DNA from 2 places in the Staphylococcus sp. MSU001 genome. Region 2 is predicted to be linked to the other one. Evidence: predicted binding sites of a transcription regulator. Region 2 holds the regulator's gene; the other holds the start of a gene.
The links. The regulator CtsR, encoded in region 2, represses protease genes until heat stress. The targets are predictions, from matches to a motif close to ATGGTCAATAAAGGTCAAACA.

Region 1: clpP (ATP-dependent Clp endopeptidase proteolytic subunit ClpP) is a predicted target of CtsR. The motif match lies at 2,977-2,997, and genes of this name have one in related genera.

The regions. Positions count from the first base shown of each region.
Region 1 is NZ_JBRIKK010000006.1:116,832-120,915, reverse strand. Features, by position in the region: gene ACVBFA_RS04395 (TIGR01777 family oxidoreductase) at 1-698, shown strand, start outside; gene ACVBFA_RS04390 (hypothetical protein) at 729-920, shown strand; one part of gene ACVBFA_RS04385 (IS3 family transposase) at 1,099-1,369, shown strand; one part of gene ACVBFA_RS04385 (IS3 family transposase) at 1,369-2,240, shown strand; gene clpP (ATP-dependent Clp endopeptidase proteolytic subunit ClpP) at 2,348-2,932, opposite strand; tRNA gene ACVBFA_RS04375 (tRNA-Arg) at 3,121-3,192, shown strand; gene whiA (DNA-binding protein WhiA) at 3,260-4,084, opposite strand, start outside.
Region 2 is NZ_JBRIKK010000019.1:50,669-54,752, forward strand. Features, by position in the region: gene ACVBFA_RS09565 (protein arginine kinase) at 1-598, opposite strand, end outside; gene ACVBFA_RS09570 (UvrB/UvrC motif-containing protein) at 588-1,151, opposite strand; gene ACVBFA_RS09575 (CtsR family transcriptional regulator) at 1,172-1,633, opposite strand; gene ACVBFA_RS09580 (NupC/NupG family nucleoside CNT transporter) at 1,791-3,005, shown strand; gene pdxT (pyridoxal 5'-phosphate synthase glutaminase subunit PdxT) at 3,581-4,084, opposite strand, start outside.

The sequences.
Region 1 (4,084 bases), on a different contig from region 2:
GTGCAACGTTGAATAAACGTTGGACATCTTCCCACAAACAAGCGATGATGCTTAGTCGTATTCAATCAACGCAAACACTATTTGAACTTTTTGAAACACGTGAACACAAACCAGAAGTTTTATTTAACGCAAGTGCAATGGGCTACTACCCTCCAGATTTATTTACAAGTTATACGGAGTTATATCAAACACTTCCATTTGATTTCTTATCAGAAATCGTATATCAATGGGAACGTTTTGCTAATAAATTTAAGCAATTCGGTACACGTGTCGTTTTAGGTCGATTCGGCCTTATTCTATCAGACGATGGTGGCGCTCTTGAAATGATGAAACTTCCGTATCGTTTATACGTTGGGGGAAAACTCGGCTCTGGAAGACAATGGTACTCATGGATTCATATAGATGACTTAATTAGAGGTATTTTATTTACTATCAATCACGATAACGCTGAAGGTCCATTTAATTTAACTGCACCTATTCCTGAAAGACAAAATTTATTCGGTTATACATTAGCACGTGCGATGCATAAACCACATGAAACGTGGGCACCTAAATTGATACTACGTACAGTGTTAGGTCAGATGTCTACTGTCATATTAGATACACAAAAAGTACTTCCAAATAAATTACATGCACTAGGTTTTGAGTTTAAGTATAATAATTTAAGAAATGCTTTAGATGATTTAATTAAAGCTTAAGAATTACACCATAAGAAGAAGGGGTATGAAATGAAAGATACTCAATTAACATATATATTATTAATCATTGCAAGTGTTTTACTAATTGCTAATGGTATATTTGCATTTGAACGTACGTTATCAATGATATTAATGTCGATATTGTTTATATTAGTTGGAATCATTTTATTATCAACAACATTGAATACCATGTATCAAACATCAAAACACTCTAAACGTTAAATTTCATCGGTTTAAAGAAAATAATCATTTCATTCTAAATCTACATTCATATATTTTTTAAAACAAAAACCCTAGTAGACTAATGATAAAATATAGACTGACCCCAATTAGTGGGAATTATATAAAAACACTTTCGTTGAATTCATATTAAAATGAATCATACGGAGGTGTTTTTTCTATGAAAAGAGTTTCTTATTCAGTAGAAACAAAGTATAAAGCAGTTGAAATGAAAGCAGCAGGATTTTCAACAAAAGAAATTATGAAAGAATTAAATATTAAAAATAGAACACAAGTGAAAACTTGGTGGCGATGGTATCGAAATGGGGAAAGTTATAGATTTTCACAACATGTGGGTAAACAATATACCTACGGTAAAGGATTAGAAGAGCTGTCAGAAGTAGAACAATTAAAATTAGAAAATAAGAGAAAAGATATAGAATTGGATATTTTAAAAAAGTACAAGGCATTGGAAAGGAAGTGGTACCAACAGTAGTCATAGATTTAGTGGATCAATTAAAAGTAAAATATTCAATCAAATTGATACTAGAAGTATTAAACATACCTAAATCAACATATTACCGATGGAAAAACAAAACTCATAAAGATGATGCCGTAACACAAAAAGTCATTGAATTATGTAAAGCTAACCACTATACCTACGGTTATCGCAAGATTACAACATTGATTAATCAATGTTATACATCACCAATTAATCATAAGAGAGTACAGAGAATGATGCAGAAGCATCATTTGAACTGCCGAGTTAGAACGAAAAAGACGACAAGAATAGGTAAACCGTATTATAAAACGGACAATTTATTACAAAGACAATTTAAAGCGAGTTGTCCAATGGAAGTATTAACAACCGATATTACTTATTTACCATTTGGCCATTCTATGTTGTATTTATCTTCGATAATGGATATTTATAACGGAGAAATTGTGGCGTATAAAATAGATGATAAACAAGACCAAAGTTTAGTTAATGATACATTAAATCAAATCGATATACCTGAGGGTTGTATATTACATAGTGATCAAGGCAGCGTTTATACATCTTATGCTTATTATCAATTGTGCGAAGAAAAAGGCATTATCAGAAGTATGTCCCGAAAGGGAACACCTGCCGATAACGCCCCGATAGAAAGTTTCCATTCCTCGCTAAAGTCTGAAACTTTTTACATCAATAATGAGCTTAATCGCTCTAATCATATTGTAATAGATATTGTCGAAAAGTACATTAAAAACTATAATAATAATCGAATTCAACAAAAACTAGGCTACTTAGCCCCTGTAAAATACAGAGAATTAATAGCCTAGAACATGGTGTTTTTATTAAGTTCCCGTTTTAAGGGTTCAGTGCCAATATACATTTTCGTCTACTAGGGTTTTGTGTATTAATCAATAATCATGCAACGTTTATTTTATTATTTTTCTGGCTCCATTACTTCATCAATTAATCCATATTCTTTAGCTTCTGCAGCTGTTAAGAAGTTGTCGCGATCAGTATCTTGTTGAATTTTTTCAATAGATTGACCTGTACGTTCTGATAAAATACGATTTAATTTTTCACGTGTTTTTAAAATATGATTTGCTGCAATCTCAATTTCAGTTGCTTGTCCTTGTGCACCACCTAAAGGTTGGTGAATCATAACTTCAGCATTAGGTAGTGCAAATCGTTTACCTTTTGCACCTGCTGCTAACAAGAATGAACCCATAGACGCTGCCATACCAATACAGATTGTTTGTACGTCTGGTTTGATATGCTGGATAGTATCATAAATAGCAAATCCAGCAGTTACACTGCCACCTGGTGAATTAATATATAAATAAATATCCTTTTCAGAATCTTGCGCTTGCAAGAATAATAATTGTGACACAATAGAGTTAGCTACGTTATCATCAATTTGAGAACCTAGCATGATAATACGGTCTTTCAATAAACGTGAATATATATCATACGCACGTTCACCGCGGTTAGTTGTTTCAATAACTGTAGGAATTAAATTCATTTATTTTTCCTCCTTATAATAACTGTTAAAATTATTTTACCTTAAAAGTCAAAAATGGTCAAAGATTAAGCTTATTAATCAAAAATTCAATTTGACGCTTAACCTTTTCATTTGTAAACTAGAATTATCGTTTTTATTGTACCGTCATTATTGAACGACGTACAGAAATGTGATTATTTCACTATTTACCCCTCGTAGTGTAATGGATAACACATAAGATTCCGGTTCTTAAAATAGAGGTTCGATTCCTCTCGAGGGGGTTGCTTAATAATGTTGAGATTTTAATGCCTGAGATTATTTGTAATTTCAGTCTTAAAATCTCATTTTTTATAATTCAATTTGGTCACCATTTCTTATTTTATCCGCTAATTCATTCAACTTTCTTAAACGGTGATTCATACCTGATTTAGATATAGGTCCTGTAGAAACCATCTCACCCAATTCTTTTAAAGATATTTCTTGATGTTCTACTCTGAGCTTCGCTACTTCTCTCAAACGATCAGGTAAATTTTCAAGGCCAATCTCTTCATCAATTAATTGTATACTTTCTACCTGTTTCATTGCTGCGCTAACAGTTTTATTAAGATTTGCTGTTTCACAATTAACGAGACGATTAACCGAATTACGCATATCACGGACAATTCTTACATCTTCAAACTTTAGTAATGCTTGATAGCCACCAATCAAACTAAGAAAGTCAGAAATTTTTTCAGCTTCTTTAAGATATGCAATACTCCCTTTTTTACGTTCCAAATGTTTCGCATTGAGTTCATAACTATTCATCAATTTAGTAAGACCTTCGGAATGATCTTCATATTGTGAAAAAATTTCGAGATGATATGAAGATGTTTCAGGGTTATTTACAGAACCACCTGCTAAGAAAGCCCCTCTTAAATAACTTCTTTTCATTTCATCATCTTTAATCATATCCGGATCAATATCGTGAGTAAAAACTCCCTCTTTTAAAATACCTAAATCATTTAGTATTTCTTTTGCTAACATCTTTGTTCGACATATATAAATATTGTTTTTTTTCAATTTCATCTTTTTTCTAACTAAAATTTCAACTTCAACATTAAATATACGTTTGATAAGAGAGTAAATTCGACGAGCTGTTGTCGCATTTTCTGTCTGTACATTAATTACAAACTG
Region 2 (4,084 bases):
ATATACCTCGAATTGTAAATCCAAAACGGTTAATTGTTTGTGCAATTCTGTTCATTCTTTTCATAATGGAGAGTCCAGGTAAATGTAACATCACACTTGCACGCATTCCTGTACCAATATTAGTAGGACAGGTAGTTAAATATCCTAAATGCTCATCATAACTAATGTCTAACGCTTTATCTAATTCATCATCGATTTTAGAAGCACGTTGATATAAATCCTTTAGCGATAAATCAGTTCCTAGAGCCTGTATTCGTATATGATCTTCTTCGTTTATCATGACACTTACCGATTCATCATCATTTAACATTACTGCTGAAGCAGGTTGTTTCACTAGTTCAGGACTTACAAGATGTTTCGCAACCAATTTCATTTTACTTTGTTGATCCATCGTATCTAATCGATTCAAAGTTAAGTTGGGAAGCGCATCTTGAACTTCATTAATCACTCGATATCCTTCTTGCTCTGAAGGGAACATAAGTGGATGGACATGATTTTCAAGATTTCTAGCTAATCGTATTCTAGAAGAAATAATAACAGGTGTCTCCTCAGACATCTTCATCCACTCACTAATATTAGTATGGATATTACTCATCATGAGACACCTCGCTTTCACTTTTTAAAGCTTTAATTTCATCACGAACAATCGCTGCCTCTTCAAACTCTTGATCATTTATCAATTTATTTAGATATTTTGATTTTTCTTCAATTTGCTTTTTTATTGCAAGTTTCTTATACGATGATTGTGGTGTTTTTCCTACATGCTCAAATTGACCACCTTGAACACGTTGAACTATATCAATGATGTCTTCTTTAAACGTAGCATAACAATCAGCACACCCAAACTTACCAACATGTGCAATATCCTTAAGTGTCATCTGACATGTTGGGCATCTTTTTTCTTCTTTAAATGCCATCTCATGAAAATTAATACCATGTTTTGCAGCAAGGTGTTGAAGTATCTGTTTCACCACAAATGCTTCTTCTATATCGTCTTGGTGTGTATGATACGTATTATCATCGTTAGAATGTAACCAGGGATTTTCTCCTTGGGCACATACTGAACATACCCATTTTTCATGCGTACTATCTATACCTTTAACAGTAAGTTTAACTTCCGCTTCATTAAAATGGCAATTTTCACAAAGCAATTTTAAACACCTCACCTAACCTAGTAATAATTAATAACTGGTAGTAATCGTTTTAAGATATTAGCTCTTATAATATCGCGTGCAACAACATCCATTTTTAAAGTTTCTCTATCGATAATGGTCTGTATCATTTTAGCTTCTCTTTCATTAATCAAACCTTTATCTAACAAACCATCTATGACATAATACCCTTGTTGTTGAGAAATAGATGGACCTATTAATTGTAGTAAGTGATTAATATAACCTGTTGCATCTTTATTTTCAATTTTAGTGATTCGAATGTAGCCACCGCCACCACGTTTACTTTCAATTTCATAACCATGTTCATTGGTGAAACGTGTCTTAATAACATAGTTAAGTTGAGAAGGAACACAATCGAAACGTTGAGCAATATGAGCGCGTTGTATTTCTACAACATCTTCATCTGCTTCTTCAAATAACCGCTTAATGTATTGTTCTATGATGTCGGACATATTGTGCATAGATATCACCTCTTTTTTTGACCTTCTTTGACTATATTATATGACCATCTTTGACCTTTTTCAACCAATTTGATTTTAAAATTTCAAATTAATGATGTTAGCGTGTTCATTTTGTTGTATGATAGAAAATAGAAAAAATTTAAAGGAATGAAAAAATATGCATATTGTGATTGGGATATTAGGAATCATTTTCTTTTTAGCACTAGCAGTTTTATTTAGTTCAGACAGAAAAAATATTCGCTGGCGATATGTTGGATTACTATTAGTAATTCAATTAATATTTGCATTTATATTACTCAAAACTAATTTGGGAATTTCAGTTATTGGGAGTATTTCAGATGGTTTTAATTATTTATTAGCTAAAGCAGCGGTCGGTGTCAATTTTGTATTTGGTGGCTTTAAATTTGTTGATCCTAAACAACCACCATTCTTCTTTAGCGTTTTGTTACCTATTGTTTTTATTTCAGCATTGATAGGTATATTACAATATACACGAATACTGCCACTAATTATTAACTTACTGGGATTTTTAATTTCAAAGATTAATGGAATGGGCCGTTTAGAATCTTACAATGCGGTCGCAGCAGCAATTCTAGGACAATCTGAAGTCTTTATCTCATTAAAAAAACAATTACCTTACATACCTAAACAACGCTTATATACATTAACTGCTTCAGCGATGTCAACGGTATCAGCATCAATTATAGGCGCTTATTTTACACTTATTGAACCAAAATATGTTGTGACTGCAGTAGTGCTTAACTTGTTTGGTGGTTTTATCATTGCATCTATCATTAATCCTTATAAAGTCAATGAGGAAGACGACAAATTATTAATTGATGAGAACGAAACAAAAAAACAATCTTTCTTTGAAATGCTTGGGGAGTATATACTAGATGGATTTAAAGTGGCAGTTATTGTAGGCGCAATGCTAATAGGTTATATTGCAATTATTGCTTTATTAAATGGAATGGTGAGTGGAATCTTAAGCTTTGTGTCTGGCGGTGCTATTAAATGGAACTTCCAAACGCTTATTGGATTTATTTTTGCACCTTTCGCTTTTTTAACTGGAATACCATGGCAAGATGCAGTTCAATCTGGTTCAGTAATGGCTACAAAATTACTATCTAATGAATTTGTAGCAATGCAAGATTTAGGTAAAGCTACTGGATTATCGGAACATGCTAAAGGAATTACCTCTGTCTTCTTAGTATCATTCGCAAACTTTAGTTCAATTGGTATTATTTCAGGAGCTATTAAATCATTGAATGATGAAAAAGGTGACGTTGTTGCTCGTTTCGGAATAAAATTATTATTTGGTGCAACACTTGTTTCGTTTATATCAGCGGCTATTGCAGGATTCTTCATCTAATAACATACGTAGATTTAAGCAAGAGTAACGTTTTGTTTCTCTTGCTTTTATTTTAATTCAAATCGTAAAGATACATTTTTCTAAATTCCGAGCTTCTTCAATGACACTCAATCTGTCAATGTATTGAAAAAGCCTGAGACAAGTGTTTGTCCCAGACTTCTTCCTACGATTAGTCAAGTACTTATAATTAAAATAAGCATTACTTTACTTAACCTTTCTCATTTCATTTTCCTATACACGGTTTCAAGAACCCAACATACTACAAACGAATTTCAAAAGGCGAGAGTAAAGCTGACTTGTTTTTTATACGGATTTAAAATCCAAGGGTCTGGACAGTCTACTTCTCTCTATAACTATAAAAAATAGCTATGAAAAAATCTATCGTCATAGATTTCTTCATAGCTAATCTTAGTATGTTTTAAATGATTTAAATATTAGAATTTTGACAAATAATTAGAACAAGCAATCGTTATCGCATACGTAGAGTAAAATAATCTACAATTTATAAAACTTCTTTCAAAATAAATTGTTAAATTTGATAGAAAGTAATTTGAAAATCAAATATTACAAAATGATTAATGTTTAATCATATGTTCAATAAAATACTTAGTGATACGATAATCATCAGTTAGTTCTGGATGGAAAGAAACACCGAGATATTGTCCTTGTTTGACGGCTACTATTTTATCTCCAACTTTACTAAGTATTTCCACTCCGTTATCCACTTTAGCAATATGAGGTGCTCTAATAAATACTCCCTCAATATCATTTGCTATCCCTTTAATATCAAGTTCAGATTCAAAGCTATCGACTTGTCTACCGAATGAATTACGCTCAACAGTTATGTCTAATTTCTTTAAATAACCAGACTCATTTTCAACATTTTTTGCAAGAACGATTAATCCAGCACATGTTCCAAACATTGGCATATCTAAATGTTGTAACTTTTCTTTAAATCCATATAAATCCATTAAACGACGTAATGTTGTTGACTCGCCACCAGGTAATATTAGACCATCAATTTCATTTAGCTGCTCTACTCTTTTTATAGCAATGCCTTCATAACCACTTAATTCAAT